2 regions of the Blastococcus goldschmidtiae genome follow, and region 2 is predicted to be linked to the other one. Evidence: riboswitches for the same ligand, from Rfam matches in the RefSeq annotation. Region 2 holds a riboswitch; the other holds the start of a gene.
What was found. A riboswitch is a leader RNA that binds a small molecule or an ion and turns the genes downstream of it on or off. The one in region 2 is predicted to bind cyclic di-AMP.
Positions count from the first base shown of each region.

Region 1: it holds a riboswitch for cyclic di-AMP, as region 2 does, so the genes downstream of both, RM425_RS06770 (LysM peptidoglycan-binding domain-containing protein) here and RM425_RS09475 (LysM peptidoglycan-binding domain-containing protein) in region 2, are expected to answer to the same signal.

Region 1 covers NZ_JAVREI010000002.1:420,084-427,684, forward strand. Annotated here, with positions in the region: gene RM425_RS06740 (M23 family metallopeptidase) at 1-455, shown strand, start outside; gene RM425_RS06745 (TVP38/TMEM64 family protein) at 545-1,273, opposite strand; gene RM425_RS06750 (hypothetical protein) at 1,315-1,464, opposite strand; gene RM425_RS06755 (IS110 family RNA-guided transposase) at 1,870-3,114, shown strand; gene RM425_RS21630 (DUF6153 family protein) at 3,323-3,769, shown strand; gene RM425_RS06760 (DUF305 domain-containing protein) at 3,851-4,453, shown strand; partial or broken gene RM425_RS06765 (IS3 family transposase) at 4,653-5,540, shown strand; cyclic di-AMP (ydaO/yuaA leader) riboswitch at 5,837-6,012, shown strand; gene RM425_RS06770 (LysM peptidoglycan-binding domain-containing protein) at 6,094-6,927, shown strand; gene lysA (diaminopimelate decarboxylase) at 7,424-7,601, opposite strand, start outside.
Region 2 covers NZ_JAVREI010000005.1:36,415-44,015, reverse strand. Annotated here, with positions in the region: gene RM425_RS09480 (hypothetical protein) at 260-538, opposite strand; gene RM425_RS09475 (LysM peptidoglycan-binding domain-containing protein) at 855-1,721, opposite strand; cyclic di-AMP (ydaO/yuaA leader) riboswitch at 1,786-1,934, opposite strand; gene RM425_RS09470 (metal ABC transporter permease) at 2,662-3,534, opposite strand; gene RM425_RS09465 (metal ABC transporter ATP-binding protein) at 3,534-4,301, opposite strand; gene RM425_RS09460 (metal ABC transporter substrate-binding protein) at 4,313-5,335, opposite strand; gene RM425_RS09455 (DUF4331 domain-containing protein) at 6,054-7,601, shown strand, end outside.

The DNA.
Region 1 (7,601 bases), on a different contig from region 2:
ACGCGCAGAGAGACGCACAGGCTGCCGCCACAGCGGCGGCGGCTGCCAGCGGTCGCGCAGTGGCTCCCACCACTGGTCGCGTGACCTCCTGCTACGGCTCTCGCTGGGGAACCATGCACTACGGCGTCGACATTGCCGCGCGCATCGGCACGCCGATCTATGCGCCCGAGGCCGGGCGGGTCCTCCAAGCCGGTCCGGCCAGCGGCTTCGGGCTGGCCGTATACGTCCAGCATCCCGACGGCTCGATCACTGTCTACGGGCACATCAACGACTACTTCGTCCAGGCCGGTCAACAGGTATCGGTCGGCCAGCAGATCGCCGAGGTCGGCAACACCGGCCAGTCGACTGGCCCGCACCTGCACTTCGAGGTGCGCACCGGCGGGCTCAACGCTGACCGAGGCAACCCGATCCCCTGGTTGGCGGCGCGCGGCGTCTCTCTCGGCGGAGGATGTTGAGCGATCGGCGCGTGTGCAGGTGGGCGCACCAGGGGCCGAGCGGGGGGCTCATGGATGCAACGCGTCCGTGGGCCCCCGATTTCGTGCGATCAGATCTCTCGCCGGTCTGCTGTCAGCAGCCCGTGCTCCTCTTGAACGCCGGACGTGCGTCGCTGAGTCAGCCGTGGCGGAGCAATGGTCGAGCCCGGGACGGTGCTCGGCTGGTTACCCCGTCGCCGCTTCCGTCGCCAGACGTCGCCCGCCAGAACCGCGACTGACAGGACGGCGCTGACGGTCAGGATCGGCGGGACCAGATGCGTCCACGAGTCGATGCTCGCCACGGAGGCGCCGACGCCGACGTACAGCACCGACCACGGCACGAGCCCGACTGCGGTCCCCAACAGGTAGGGGACGAGCCGGACGCCGCTCAAGCCGGCCGCGTAGCTGACGAAGACGAACGGGGCCACTGGCATGGCTCGCGCAACGAGTACCGAGACGAAGCCTCGTTGGCTCATCACCCGGTCCAGCCGAGCCAGACGCGCGCCGGCCAAGCGCACCACAGCGTCACGGCCCAGCCACCGGCTCAGGACGAAACCGGCCAGACCACCGAGCATTCCGCCGCCCATGGCCACCGCCAGCCCCGCAGGGAAGCCAGCAACGGCACCGACCAGGACGGACAGCGCCGTCCGGGAGATGGGGGTCAACAATGCGACGGCGACCCCGAGGACCACCATGGCCCACCTCACCCAGCCGCCCTCAGCCAGCCAGGCGCGCATACCCTCGACGTTCGGCAGCTGGACCGATACGGCAACCGCTGTGCCGATGAGCAGGACCGCCACCGCGGCAAGGACACGCACCGAAACCCGCCGGGGGAGTGGGGTCACCCCGTCACCCGGACAGGTAGCTGCCCCGGCATCCGGCTGGAGCGGCGCGCCTTCCCGAGGTGTCGCCTGCGGACCAGTCGCATGAGCAGAGCGACCAGCAGGACCAGCGCCATGGCCGCGAGCATCGGTACATCCCCCGTGTACACGGGGTGAAGATTATTACGTCTGGTAGTAGCCGACCGTGGGAGTGCGTCGTCACGGTCGCGCGCAACTGTGGTGAGCTCGGAACCCGATAGTGCTCCCAGTACTGTACCGACCTGAACTCCATGAAGGGGCGCCGCTGGACGACGCTGCGACTCACTGGAGGACCCTCGACGAGCCGGTGACTGACTGAGAGGGTCGCTGGCGCACCCCGGGTCCCCACCGGATCACTGCCCGCTGGGCTTGCTGGAGGTCACAGCCAGGCTGAGTTCTGCAGGGGATCCGGTGGCCCGGGACGTGCCGACTGGCGACAGGGCTGAGCGCCTCGAGCGCCGATCAGTGAGCGACCGGCGTGCACGTCCCGAGACCACCGGGTGCTTCCCCGCTGCTGCAACAGCCAGGAGGCACACATGAACGATCCCACCGTCGCGGCCCGTCCGGCAGGGCCGGTGTTCGCCGGCATCGACTGGGCCAGTGCCGACCATGCGGTCTGCGTCGTCGATGCCGCCGGCGCGGTGTTGTGGCGCCACACGGTCGCGCATAGCCGCGCCGGGCTGGCTCGACTGGTCACCCGCCTGACCGAGCTGTACGTGGTTCGAGTCGGCATCGAACGCCCCGACGGGCCGGTCGTGGAGGCGCTGCTCGACGCCGGCCTGCCGGTGGCGGTGGTGCCGCCGCGGCAGGTGAAGAACCTGCGCTCTCGTTACCGGGGCGCGGGCAAGGACGACCGGTTCGACGCCTATCTGCTGGCCGACACGATGCGCACCGACGGGCACCGCTACACCGACCTGACCCGCGACACCCCCGCCACCACCGGCCTGCGCGCCCTGGTGCGTGCCCGCCAGGACCTGGTCGAGGTTCGGGTCGGTCTGGTCAACCAGCTGCGGCACACCCTGGAGCTGGCCTTTCCCGGCGCAGTGGGGTTGTTCTTCGACCTGCACAGCCCGATCGCCCGCGCCTTCCTGCAGCGCTTTCCCACCGCGGCCGAGGCAGCCGTCCTCGACGAGGAGACGATGGCCGCCTGGCTGGCCGCTGAGGGCTACTGCGGACGCACCCCGGCCGCGGTCTTCATCGACCGGCTGCGCAGCGCCCCGGCCGGGCTCACCGGTATCGAGGCCGATGCCCGCCGGCACATCACCCTGGCGCTGCTGGCCGCCATCGACGCCATCGAGGCCCAGGCCGCCGCCCTCAGCCGGCGGATCAAGGAGACCCTGGCTCTGCACCCGGACGCGCCGATCTTCACCAGCCTGCCCCGCGCCGGCCAGATCAGAGCCGCCGCCCTGCTGGCCGAGATCGGCGACGCCCGCGGCCGCTATCCGACCGCCGATGCACTGGCTGCCGCGGCCGGTGCCTGCCCGGTTACCTTCGAGTCAGGCAAGCATCGCGCAGTCGGGTTCCGCTACGCCGCCGACGCCAAGCTTCGCCGGGCGCTCACCGACTTCGCCGACGACTCCCGCCACGCCAACCCCTGGGCCGCCGACATCTACACCCGCGCCCGAGCCCGCGGCATGCGCCACCCACACGCCGTTCGAGTGCTGGCCCGCGCCTGGACCGCCGTCATATGGCGCTGCTGGCAGGACTCAGTTCCCTACGATCCGGCCCGCCACGGCGCCCTCAACCGCTACCTCAACCAGGACGCCGCAGCGGCGGCTTGACACAGGGCTACTCAGCCGGTGAGCACCTCTGGGCGACCCGCATCAGGGTCGGGGTCATCCCCTCCGTCGGCAGGTCGTCCCGCCAAACGTCGCGGACTCTCTGGATGACCACCTCCGGGAGACCCAGGCGCCGTCGGTTTGTCTTGGCGGCTTACTACTACGTGGACCAGTACCCTGAGATCGGTTCGTGAAGGGGGTGGTCGTGCCAATGCGAAAGCTGTGGATCCTGTGGTTGTTCGCCGGTGTCCTGTCGATGCACGGCGCCCAGCACGTCTTCGCCGAACCGGGGGTCGGCGGTAGCGCCTCGGCGCACGCCGATAACGGCATCGGTCACCCATCCGCAGCATCGGCCGCGTTCAGCCCGGAGTCTTCGCTCAGCGGTTCCTCCGTGGCCGCCCCCATCCAGCGTTTGGCGGCAGTAGCCGGGATTCCGACGCCGGGTGATGCACCGGATCATGACCTCGCCAACCACGCGTGGTCCCTGTGTCTCGCGGTCTTTCTGGCTGGGTTCCTCGCTCTTCGGGCAACGGGTCGAGGGCGGCGCCTTGCTTCGTCGGCCCGGTGCGCCGTCGAACGCGGGCTACGACCGCCGATGGGTTGGTTGAGGCCTCCACGACCACCGGAACTAGCGTCGCTGTGTCTCCTGCGGATCTAGGCCGACCGATCTGGACCCCGCCGACCAAGGCGTCGGAGGGGTCGAACGGCACGCCGGCACCGCAACCAACAGGAGACTGCAATGACCCGCACCACAGCACGACTCGTCCAGCTGACCGGCGGACTCATCGCCGGCACGATCATCCTGACCGGTTGCTCGGGCAGCTCCGGTGGCTCCTCCGCCGGCAGCAGCCCCGGGGCGGAGAGTTCTGCGACCGAGGAAGCGACGTTCAACGATGCTGACGTCGCCTTCGCGCAGGGCATGATCCCGCACCACGAGGGGGCCCTCAGCATGTCAGATGTCGCCGCGGAGCGAGCCACTGATCCCCGCGTCGTCGACTTGGCCAACCGCATCGAGGCCGGGCAGGACCCGGAGATCGATCTGTTGACCGGATGGCTCGAGGAGTGGGGTGAGCCGCTCGAGTCCGATGGCATGGGTGGCATGGACCACGGTTCCAACGACATGGACATGGACATGGAGGAGATGCCCGTCGCGGGTCCCGAATTCGACCGGATGTGGCTGCAGTCCATGATCGAGCACCACATGGGTGCTGTGCAGATGGCACAGACGGAGCTCAAGGATGGACGGGACACTGAAGCGCTGGAGCTGGCGCAGCTGATCAGCGAGACGCAGATGCAGGAGATCGCCGAGATGGAGGCACTACTCGTAGAGCTCGGCGGCTGATCTCCACCTGGTGCTGCCGGTCACTGATCGGCAGCACCAGGTGCCTGATCACCCTTATATTCCCGCCTCCGAGAGGCTCCATCGTTGAGCCGACACAGCGGGCGCCGATGATGCGGTCGAACAGCGACCGCCCACCGGTGTGACCGGGCCACCGGCCGCCGACTGCCATTGGTTGTCGATCGGCCGATGACGACCGACGACCCGGGGGCAGCCTCCCAAAATGACGTACCCGCTGGTCCAAGAGCTCGCCGAGAAGATCCCCGTCGCGGTGACCTGCCGGGTGCTCGGCTTCTCCACGCAGCCTTCTACAAGTGGCAGACCAGCCCGGTCAGCCAGCGCGACCTCGCCGACGCCTACCTCACCAACGCCCTCATCGACGCCCACGGCGATGACCCGGAATTCGGCTACCGGTTCGTCGCCGACGAAGTCGCCGGCGTTGGCCTGGTCGCCGGTGAGCGGCGGATCTGGCGGCTGTGCTCGGCGCAGAAGCTCTGGTCGACCACGGTGCGCAAGGGGTGGCGGGCAAGAGCCCCGGCCCGGCGGTGCACGACGACCACGTGCAGCGGAACTTCACCGCGCCCGCCCCGGACCGGGTGTGGCTGACCGACATCACCGAGCACCCCACCGCGGAAGGCAAGCTGTACTGCTGCGCGGTCAAGGACCTGTTCAGCAACCGCATCGTCGGCTGCGCGATCGACGAGCGGATGACCGCCCAGCTGGCCGTCACCGCACTGCGCACGGCAGTGGCCCGACGTCGGCCCGGCGGTGTGGTCGTGGTTCACAGCGACCGCGGATCGCAATTTCGAGCAAGATCATTCCAGGCGGTCCTGACCGCCGCAGGCCTGCAAGGTTCGATGGGGCGAGTTGCTTCGGCAGGTGACAACGCTGCGATGGAGTCATGGCACGCGCTGCTGCAGAAGAACGTCCTGGACCGCCGCCGCTGGCGCACCCGCGCCGAGCTGCACGCCGCGATCGTGTTCTGGACCGAGCACACCTACAACCGCCGCCGTCGGCAACGCGCACTGGCAAGCTCACCCCGGTCGAGTTCGAACTCGCCTTCACCACTCAAGCCGCTATCGCGGCATGATCACTCCCAACCACCGTCAACCGAAGCTGCAGCAGTCCCGATCGGCGTCGGATACACCGGCGGCGTTCTGCGGCGTCAACTCGAGGTCGTGCGGCTCCGCGTCTGAAGCGGTCAGGGAAGACACCTGGGAGTCCGCCGTCAAGCAGTGGTTGACCGAGCTGACAATCACACGCGGTGCAGGCTCCTATGACGCATAGTTCATCCTCGCGGGCGCAGCGGGGAAAGTCGACCCGGGGGTTGCTGCCCTCATCCGGAGTCTGCATACCGTGCTGAGGTTCGCCGAGCGGTGGACCCGGATGATGGCACCGCCGAACCTGCCCGCCGTCACACCGGTCCTGTTGAAAACGACGGGCAGGGCGGGGGACCCACCTCGCATGACTAGGCCTTCAGGTCTTGGGGTGAAGCCGTGTGATGCGGCCGGGCAGCTCTCGCCGGAACCCGACAGCTAACTCCGTAGGCGGCGAGAGGCTCACCACCTATGTCTAAGCGCTACGTCGGGCGGCACCGCCGCCCTACCCGCAACCCTGTCGTGGCGGCCGTGGCACGACCCGCCGTGGTCGTCGCGGCAGCAGCGGCCGTCTCCGTCGGGATGATCGCCCCCGCTCAGGCTCACTCCGGGGACCACACGGTTCGCTCCGGCGACACCCTCGGCGGACTCGCGGCCAGCCACGGCACCTCGTGGCGAACGATCTACGCGGACAACCGCGACACGATCGGGTCCAACCCGAACCTCCTGCGCATCGGTCAGGTGCTCACCACCGGCGGCTCCGGCTCGACGCCGTCAGCGGCCAGCGGCTCGAGCGCGTACACCGTACGCGCGGGAGACACGCTCAACAGGATCGCTGCCCGGCACGGCACCACCTGGCAGCAGCTGCACGCCCTCAACCGGGAGGTCGTCGGCGCGAACCCGAACGTCCTGCGCGTCGGTCAGCGCCTCCTCCTCAGCGGGCAAGCCTCCCCGGCCGCCGCGCCGCGTGCCGTTCCAGAGCGCGCCAGCCGTGGCTCGGACAGGCCCGCCCCGGCCCCAGCCCCCGCGCCGACGTATGCAGCGGCTGCGCCTTCGAGCGCCTACGGGGCGTGGGATCCGCACGTCCGACCCGCCGTCCAGGAGATCGCCGATCGGTTCGGCATCTCGACAGTCCTCACCCGCCCCGGGCACACCCCCACCCAGGGCCGCGCGGCTGACTTCATGGTCTACACCGACCGGGCCAAGGGAGACGCCGTCGCCCAGTACGTGATCGACAACGCGGCTCGGCTCGGAGTCGAGAGCGTGATCTGGCGGCAGCGGATTGCCGGTCCGTGGACCGGTTGGGCGTGGCGCGCAATGGAAGACCGCGGATCCGCCACGGCCAACCACATGGATCACCCCCACGTGGCGTTCCGGTGAGCCGGGTAACCGACTGACCGCGGTGGTCCGTTAAGCCCGGACCGACGACAAGCGTCCCCTGCCCCGCTGTTCGGTGGGGCAGGGGGCGCTGTCTACGGGCGGCCCGACGTTCGGGCACGCCGCCGCGGCTGTGGTCCCTGGCTGCCCCGGTGGACATGACCCACTGACCCACCGACTCCCGCCTCACAAAGTCTTCTGTGTGGAGCCGGCGCAACTGCGACTGATGTGTCCAGACAGCGGACGCCAGCCGAGTCACGCCCCCGCGTGCGTAGCTCGTCGGTCGGCCGATGTCGACCGCCAGCCTGGGGCCCGAACCAGTCCCGACGGTGGGATATCCCTGGTCTGCGGATTCGCATGAGCTCCGCGAAACTCTCGGTTCCTGTCGGGTGCCGGCGGAGGGCCCCCTATGAGTGAGCAGTGATGATATGTCGCCCCCATACCCGCGCCGCTCTCAGAGTCAAGTCACTGCTCTTTGGCGTTCTGCATCCGACCTGGCTCATTCGGCCACGTCCTCCAAGGCCAAGAGGTCGTCGATCGTCTGCCGTCGACGGATCAGACGCACGGCGCCTCCATCGATGAGCACCTCGGGTGCAAGTGGACGTGAGTTGTAATTCGACGACATGCTGGCTCCGTACGCCCCGGTGTTCATGAAGACGACGAGGTCGCCGACCACG
Region 2 (7,601 bases):
TGATGGCTGGTTGCGGGAGCATCGGGTGCCTAGAGAGTGCCTGCCGAGGGGCCCGTCCCAGCGACCTCAACGCCAATCTTCTCCCAGGCAGGGGACGTCGTCGGCGCCGGCATCGCCTACGTCGACCGGCCTGCTCGAGCGGCCCCCGCCCGACCGGGAGCGCGCCGCCGTCGCCGGGCGGCGCCGCGCTGCAGCGGGAGGGCCCACGACCCCGTCGGCGGCGGCCCGCCATCGATGACGCATGCGATGTCGCTGTAGGTCAGTCGGCTCCGCCGTCCGACTGCTCCTCACCTCGCGGTTCGACAGCCTCGTCACTGTGGATCACAAGGGTGCCGGACTCGGCTCCCGCGTCCTCGAGACGCCAGATGAGCTCTCCGACGTGCCGTTGCAGCCGCTGCCACTCGTCGTCCGGGTGCGTGGCGCCTCCGTCGAGCTCCCGGTGCTCTGCGAATGCCCGCAGGTAGGCCTTCAACCCCGCCCCCAACGTCATCAGGTCGTATCCAGACAGCGTCACGCTGTACGTCGTGCCGGGCTTCATCCCGCGACCGTAGGCAGTCCGTCAACACGCTGACCGGAGCGTGTCGACGACCTCCGTGGGTTACCTCTGCGCGGTCACCGCCCTCGGTGGTGCGTGCACAGGACTGCTGGCACGCCGCGTCGAGCGCGCGATCCACGACCAGCACGGCGAGGGACTGATCTCCACCGAGACAGGCCAGGGGCCATGGCTGCGGCGGCGTGCCCGAGCGTCGGGCGGCCCGTCGACAGCGCCCCCTGCCCCACCGAACCTTAGGGCAGGGGCCGCTTGTCGTCGGTCCTGAGCTCAGCGGACCACCGCGTTCAGTCGGTTACCCGGCTCACCGGAACGCCACGTGGGGGTGATCCATGTGGTTGGCCGTGGCGGATCCACGGTCTTCCATCGCACGCCACGCCCAGCCGGTCCACGGACCGGCGATCCGCTGCCGCCAGATCACGCTCTCGACGCCGAGTCGCGCCGCGTTGTCGATCACGAACTGGGCGACGGCGTCGCCCTTGGCCCGATCGGAGTAGACCATGAAGTCAGCCGCGCGGCCCTGGGTGGGGGTGTGCCCGGGGCGGGTGACGACCGTGGAGACGCCGAACCGCTCGGCGATCTCCTGGACGCCGGGCCGGACGTGCGGATCCCACGCCCCGTAGGCGCTGGAGGGAGCAGCCGCTCTGTGGGCCGGGGCCGGGGCCGGGGCCGGGGCCGGGGCCGGGGCGATGGCAGACCGATCCACCCCTCGGCTGGCGCGCTCGGAAGCCGCGCGCGGCGCGGCTGCCGGGACCGCCTCTCCGCTGAGGACGAGCCGCTGACCGACGCGCAGGACGTTCGGGTTCGCGCCGATCGCCTCTCGGTTGAGGGCGTGCAGCTGCTGCCAACTGGTGCCGTGGCGGGCGGCGATCCTGCTGAGCGTGTCTCCCGCCCGCACGGTGTACGCACCCGAGCCGCTGGCCGCTGACGGCGTCGGGCCGAAGCCGCCGATGCTGAGCACCTGACCGATGCGCAAGACGTTCGGGTCGGACCCGATCGTGTCTCGGTTGTCGGCGTGGATCGATCGCCACGAGGTGCCGTGGCTGGCCGCGAGCTCGCCGAGGGTGTCGCCGGAGCGAACTGTGTGGTCCCCGGAGTGGGCCTGGGCGGGGGCGATCATCCCAACGGAGACGGCCGCTGCTGCCGCGACGACCACGGCGGGTCGTGCCACGGCCGCCACGACAGGGTTGCGGGTCGGACGGCGATGCCGCCCCTTGTAGCGCTTGGACATGGGTGATGACCCTCTCGCCGCCTACGGGGTTAGCTGTCGGGTTCGGGCGAGAGTTGCCCGGCCGCATCATGCGGCTTCACCCCAAGGCCCGAAGGCCTAGTCCTACGAGGTGGGTCCCCCGCGCCTGCCCGTCGCTTTCGACAGGACCGGTGACGGTGGGCAGGTTGGGCGGTGCCGTCATCCGGGTCCACCGCTCGGCGAACCTCAGCACGGTAGGCAGACCCCCGACGCAGGCAGCAACCCCCGAGCCAGTTTTCCCTGGCTCGCCCGCGAGGATGAACAACGCGTCACCGGGAGCCTGCACCGCGTGTACTTGTCAGCTCCGGCCGACCACTTCTTCCGGGGATAGCCGGTCTGGGAAGTCCCACCTCTGGTTGATGGCGAGCAGCCGGTAGGTATCGCGGCGCCGTAGCCGGCGGTCGGCCCTAGGTGCGGGCCCCGGTCTTCGTCGACGTGCTCCCCGGAGAAGGGCGGCACCTGGATTGGTGGACGTGGCCGAGGCGCTGCGGGCTCACCCGGACCGCATGCGCCCGGTCGCAGCCGATCGAGACCGACGCGCAGCCCGTCCAAGGGACCCCAGCTGGTGGCCCGCATTGAGCACAGCAGCCCGCGGGCGAGGCCGATCGGCGGTCGCCTGTCGTCGCAGTCGCTCCGCCCGGTTACCCGGAGCCCGACTGCGATGCCTGATCGCCGAGGCCCGGGAATGATCCCAGCTGCTCGGCGACCCGGGGCACATCCCGCCCTTGCGCTACCCGGTCTGCTCGCGGATCTCGAACACCATCCGCACGGCCCGCTCACGCAGCACGTCGGGATACTTCTTCGGTGCTGGCACTGCGCCACCCTTCCGTGGAGTCAGTGCCTCCACCAGACCCGGCGCGGTTCAGGTCGGAGCGACGACGGGTGTGGGATCGGTGCGGTTGTCCGACCGTGCCGTGCGCGCCAATCGACGCCCGCCGGTGAGCGACAGAACGGCAGTGAAGACGACGGCGCCGGTGAGGACGATCATCGTCCCGGAAGGCACGTCGAGGTGGTAGCTGAGGTTCATTCCGACGAAGCCGCATCCAGCGCCGATGACTGTGGACAGCCAGAGCATGCGGGAGAAGCGGTTGGTGAGCATCCTGGCTACGACGGCGGGGATCACCAGGGTGGCCGCCACAAGGGTGACCCCGATGACCGTAAGGGTGGCGAGGATCGCCAGTGAGAGTACGAGCATGAGCAGGGCATCAGTCCGGGCGACACGTACGCCGCTGACGTCGGCGACCTCGGGGTCGAAGGTGGCGAACAGCAGGGCGCGGTAGTTGAGGAAGATGACTGCGACGGCGAATGTCGTGATGCCGGCGAGGGCCAGAACGTCTTCGGCCGAGACTCCGATGATGCTGCCGAACAGCGCGGCGTCGAACGAAGGTCCTCTGCTGCCGTAGTGCGACAGCAGCGCCACGCCGAGGGCGAACGACGAGGTGGTGATGACGCCGATCGCCGCGTCGGCGCCGATTCGCCGGCTGCGGGTGACCTTGTTGATGGCCAGCGCGGAGGCCAGGCCCCACACCCCGGCGCCGAGGTAGTAGTTGATGCTGATGATGGAGCTGGCCGCAAACCCCCCGAAGATCGCGTGGGACAGGCCATGGCCGATGTAGCTCATGCCGCGCAGGGTGATGTAGACGCCGAGGAGGCCGCACAGGCCGCCGGCGAGGGTGGCGACGCCGAGGCCCTTGATGAAGAAGGCGTAGGCGAATGGCGCTAGAAGCGTCTCCATCAGGCGCTGGCGCGGTGATCGGCGGCGTCGTAGCGGTCGAGGACCACGGGCATGCCGAGATGCTCGAGCACCTCCACCGGGGCGCCGAACGTCCGCTCGAGGACGGGGCCGGTGATGACCTCACGCGGTGATCCCACGGCGAGGACGGTTCGATTCAGTGCGACGAGTCGAGGTAGATGGGCGGCCACGCCGTTGAGGTCGTGAGTGGTCAGGAGGATGGCGACGCCTTCGGCGTTGAGCTCGCCGAGCAGGTGGAGCATGTCGTGCCGACTCGTGAGGTCCACCCCCGTGGTCGGTTCGTCCATGAGCAGCAACTGCGGGCGGCGCAACAGGGCCCGGGCGATGAACATCCGTTGCTGCTGCCCGCCGGACAATTCGCGGATGTGCCGTCCGGCCAGCCCCTCGATGCCGAGGCGGCCCAGAACTCGGTGGACCTCGGCCCGCTCCTGGCGGGTCGACCACGGGAGGGTCCGCCCGGTACGGGCCATCAGCACACACTCGGCGACGGTGACGGGAAAGTTCCAGTTCACGGTTTCCAACTGCGGCACGTAGGCCACAGCGAGGCCTCGACGACGGGTGATGGTGCCCCGCTGCGGTGTGGCCGTACCGGTCAGAAGTCGCAGCAGGGAAGTCTTGCCCGAGCCCGAGGGCCCGACCACACCGATGAAGGCACCGGGGGGAATGGTGAGACTGACGTCTTCGAGGACCGGGCTGGCGTCGTAGCCGAATGTGGCGCCCTGGATTCGGACCAGGTAATCGATGGTCACCTGCTCGAGGTTCACTGCGGGTACGTGGCGTCGTCGCGGACCGCGGGAGTGGTGTCCAGGGCAGCGAGCAGGGACGCCTCGCCACCGAGGCCGTTGATCATGGTGACGTAGTTGTAGCGCATGAGGCCCGTCCAGGAGTGCTCGGGGTCGCCAGGCTCCCCGGGCAGGTCGTCGTCGCGCAGGGTGTCCTCGTACCGGGCGCTGGTGGCGCGGCCGATCTCCTCGAGTACGGCAGAGGGGAACACCTCCGAGCCGAAGATGACCGAAACGTCCTCGGCCCGCACCTGGTCGATCAGCGCCGCGACCTCCCGCGGCGTGGGGTCCTCGAAACTCTCAGGCTGAATCGCTCCGATGACTTCCCACCCATAGGTCTCGGCGAAGTAGGCATAGGCGTCGTGGTAGGTCAGCAGCTCCCTACTGTCCGCCGGAACCGACTCCTGGTCGGCCCGCAGTGCGTCGGAGAGCTCAGTGGCCTGGGCGTCGAACGCCTCGTAGTTGCGCTGATAGACATCCTCGCCGTCCGGATCCGCGTCGCTGAGGGCATCCCGCACCACAGCGGCATATCGGATCGCCCACGTGGGGTCGGTCCAGAGGTGCGGATTCGGCTTCCCCTCCTCCCGCGGGAAGGAGAAGTCGTAGATGTACTCGCTCTCCGGCAGCACCTGCGTCCCGACCTCCACCAGTGTCGCGCCGTCGGCCATGTTGGCCTCGGCCAGGTCCTTCGTCGGTTCCTCCAATTTCAGTCCGTTGATGAAGACGAGATCGGCCTCGGAGAGCACCACTGCCGCACTCGGCGGGGGGTCGAAGGTGTGTGAATTCGTTCCCTCTGGAACCAACCCGATGATCTCGGCGCGGTCACCGGCGATGCCGGCGACGATCGACGTGATCGGAGCGACCGTGGTGACCACCTGCAGTCGTCCATCCCCGTCGAAAGAGGACGTACCGCCGTCGGCACTGCAGCCGGCTACGAGCAGGCAGCTCACGACAGCCATGACAGTCGGAGCCAGGAAGCCGGGCCCGCGCACGGTGCTCATCACGGCGCGAGGCTATGAACCAACAGCGCTTGTTGCAACGCGGTTGCAACAAGGACTCCCCCAAAGCGTGACCTACTGGGCCGCGACCCCGAGCAGGCCCTGGGTCGAATCGGGAACTGCTGCACAGATCGGCGACAGGTCGGGACAGGCCGCCCGAGCTGACCGTGTGTGGGTGATGGATGGTCTCGTAGGGCGTCGGTCGACCGAGGCCGGCTTGCCGGCGTCGGTCGACCGAGGCCGGCTTGCCGGCGTCGGCGGCGCTGAGTGCGCTCGACCCAGGCGACGATCGCGATGCGCAGCTGCTGGCGGTTCGGTGTCGCGTGCGGCACGGCAGCACCCCGCTGCACGTCGAGCTGCCCGACGTCATGGAGCCGTCGTTGAGCACACCGACCCGGGTCGCGGTCCGCTCCGGGCAGCGGAGTGACCACGCGTTCTGACGAGTCGTCGACTTTCTCGCACCCTGGCCGGCCGAGCACCAGCCTGGCGCCAAGATCCGGGCGGAAGCTACACCGGCCCCGGGGACATCGGTTCGAGTGCAGGCCGAATCGTCACGTGACTGTAAGAGTGGGGAGCCACGATGGGGTGAATCCTGCTGTGCCGACCGGCGTGAGGTGACTTCGACTAGCGGGACAGCCCGACGCCGTGTTCCGATCGCGTCCTCGGACACGCTTGTAGGCCTTCCACTTTGGGCCGGCGTGGATCCAGGGAAGGAAGGCAGATGTCAAACACGAGCAAAAGTCGACGCGTGGGCGGCTCGATGGCGGTGGCAGGGGCCACCACCATCGCGGTCGCCGGCTCGTTGTTGGTCGGCCCCGCGGTGGGGTCGGCCTCCAGCCACCGGGAAGCTCCCCTGATCCTGAACGATCCCCTGGTCGACAACACCGACGTGTACGCATTCGTGTCGCCCGACAAGGCCGACACGGTGACGCTGATCGCGAACTTCGCGCCGTTCTCGGTGCCGGGCCAGGGGCCGAACTACTACCCGTGGGCGACCGGTGACACCGCCCGCTACAACATCAACGTCGACAGCAACGGCGACGCGACGCCGGATAAGACGTACCGGTTCACCTTCACTACCGAAGACCTCCGGCCGGAGGTCACGTACGAGGAGGCGGCCGACGGCACGTTCCTCTACAACAACGGGGTCGTCGACTCCTTCGATGACGAGAACCTGCTGTTCAAGCAGTTCTACACCGTCACCGAGGTGGGCGCCGACGGCACGGAGACCGTGCTGGTGGAGAACTCGCCGGTGGCACCGGACTTCGTCGGCGAGGCGTCGATGCCGAACTACGCAACTCTGCGGGAGTCGGGCATCTCGCAGCTGCAGAACGGTGGCACGGCCTTCGCCGGCCGCGCCGAGGACCCGTTCTTCCTCGACATCCGGGTGTTCGACCTCATCTACGGCGCGGACCTGTCCGAGCGGGGCGACGACACCCTGGCCGGCTACAACGTCAACTCCATCGCGCTGCAGCTGCCGATCGACGCGGTCGTCACCGAGGGCGAGCCGGTGATCGGCGTGTGGAGCACCACCGAGCGGCCGTCCACGCGCACGATGGCGGCCGACGGAACGCAGACCTACGACGGTGACTACGTCCAGGTCTCGCGGCTGGGCAACCCGCTGGTCAACGAGGTCGTGGTGCCGATCGGCCTCAAGGACGCCTTCAACAGCCTGCCGCCGGCGAAGGACTCCACCGTGCAGGCGGTGGTGGACCGGGTGCTCAACCCGGAGGTGCCGCAGGTGGTCGAGAAGCTGTACGGCATCCCGGCGCCGGAGGGCCCGCGCGATGACCTCTTCACCATCTTCCTCACCGGCATCCAGGGCCTCAACCAGCCCGCGAACGTGACGCCGGCGGAGATGCTGCGGCTCAACACCTCCATCCCGCCCGCCGCACAGCCCAACCCGCTCGGCGCGCTGGGTGGCGACCTCGCCGGCTTCCCCAACGGCCGCCGGCTGGTCGACGACGTGGTGGACATCGAGATCCAGGCCCTCGAGGGGGCGGTGAACGTCGATGGCCGCGGTGGCAGTCTCACCGGGGTGGAGATCGTGGAGCCGCTGGCCAAGGGCGACCTGGTCAGCAGCAACGACCGGAAGTTCGGGCAGACCTTCCCGTACCTGGCGCTGCCGTACTCGGCCACGGAGGTGGCCGGCTCGCTGGGTACCAACCCGACGGGTGGCGTGGCGGCCGGCGGCGGCGGTACCGCGATGGACACCGCCTCGGCACCCTCCTCGACGAGGGTCTCGGGTGCTGTCGCTGGCCTGGCCGGC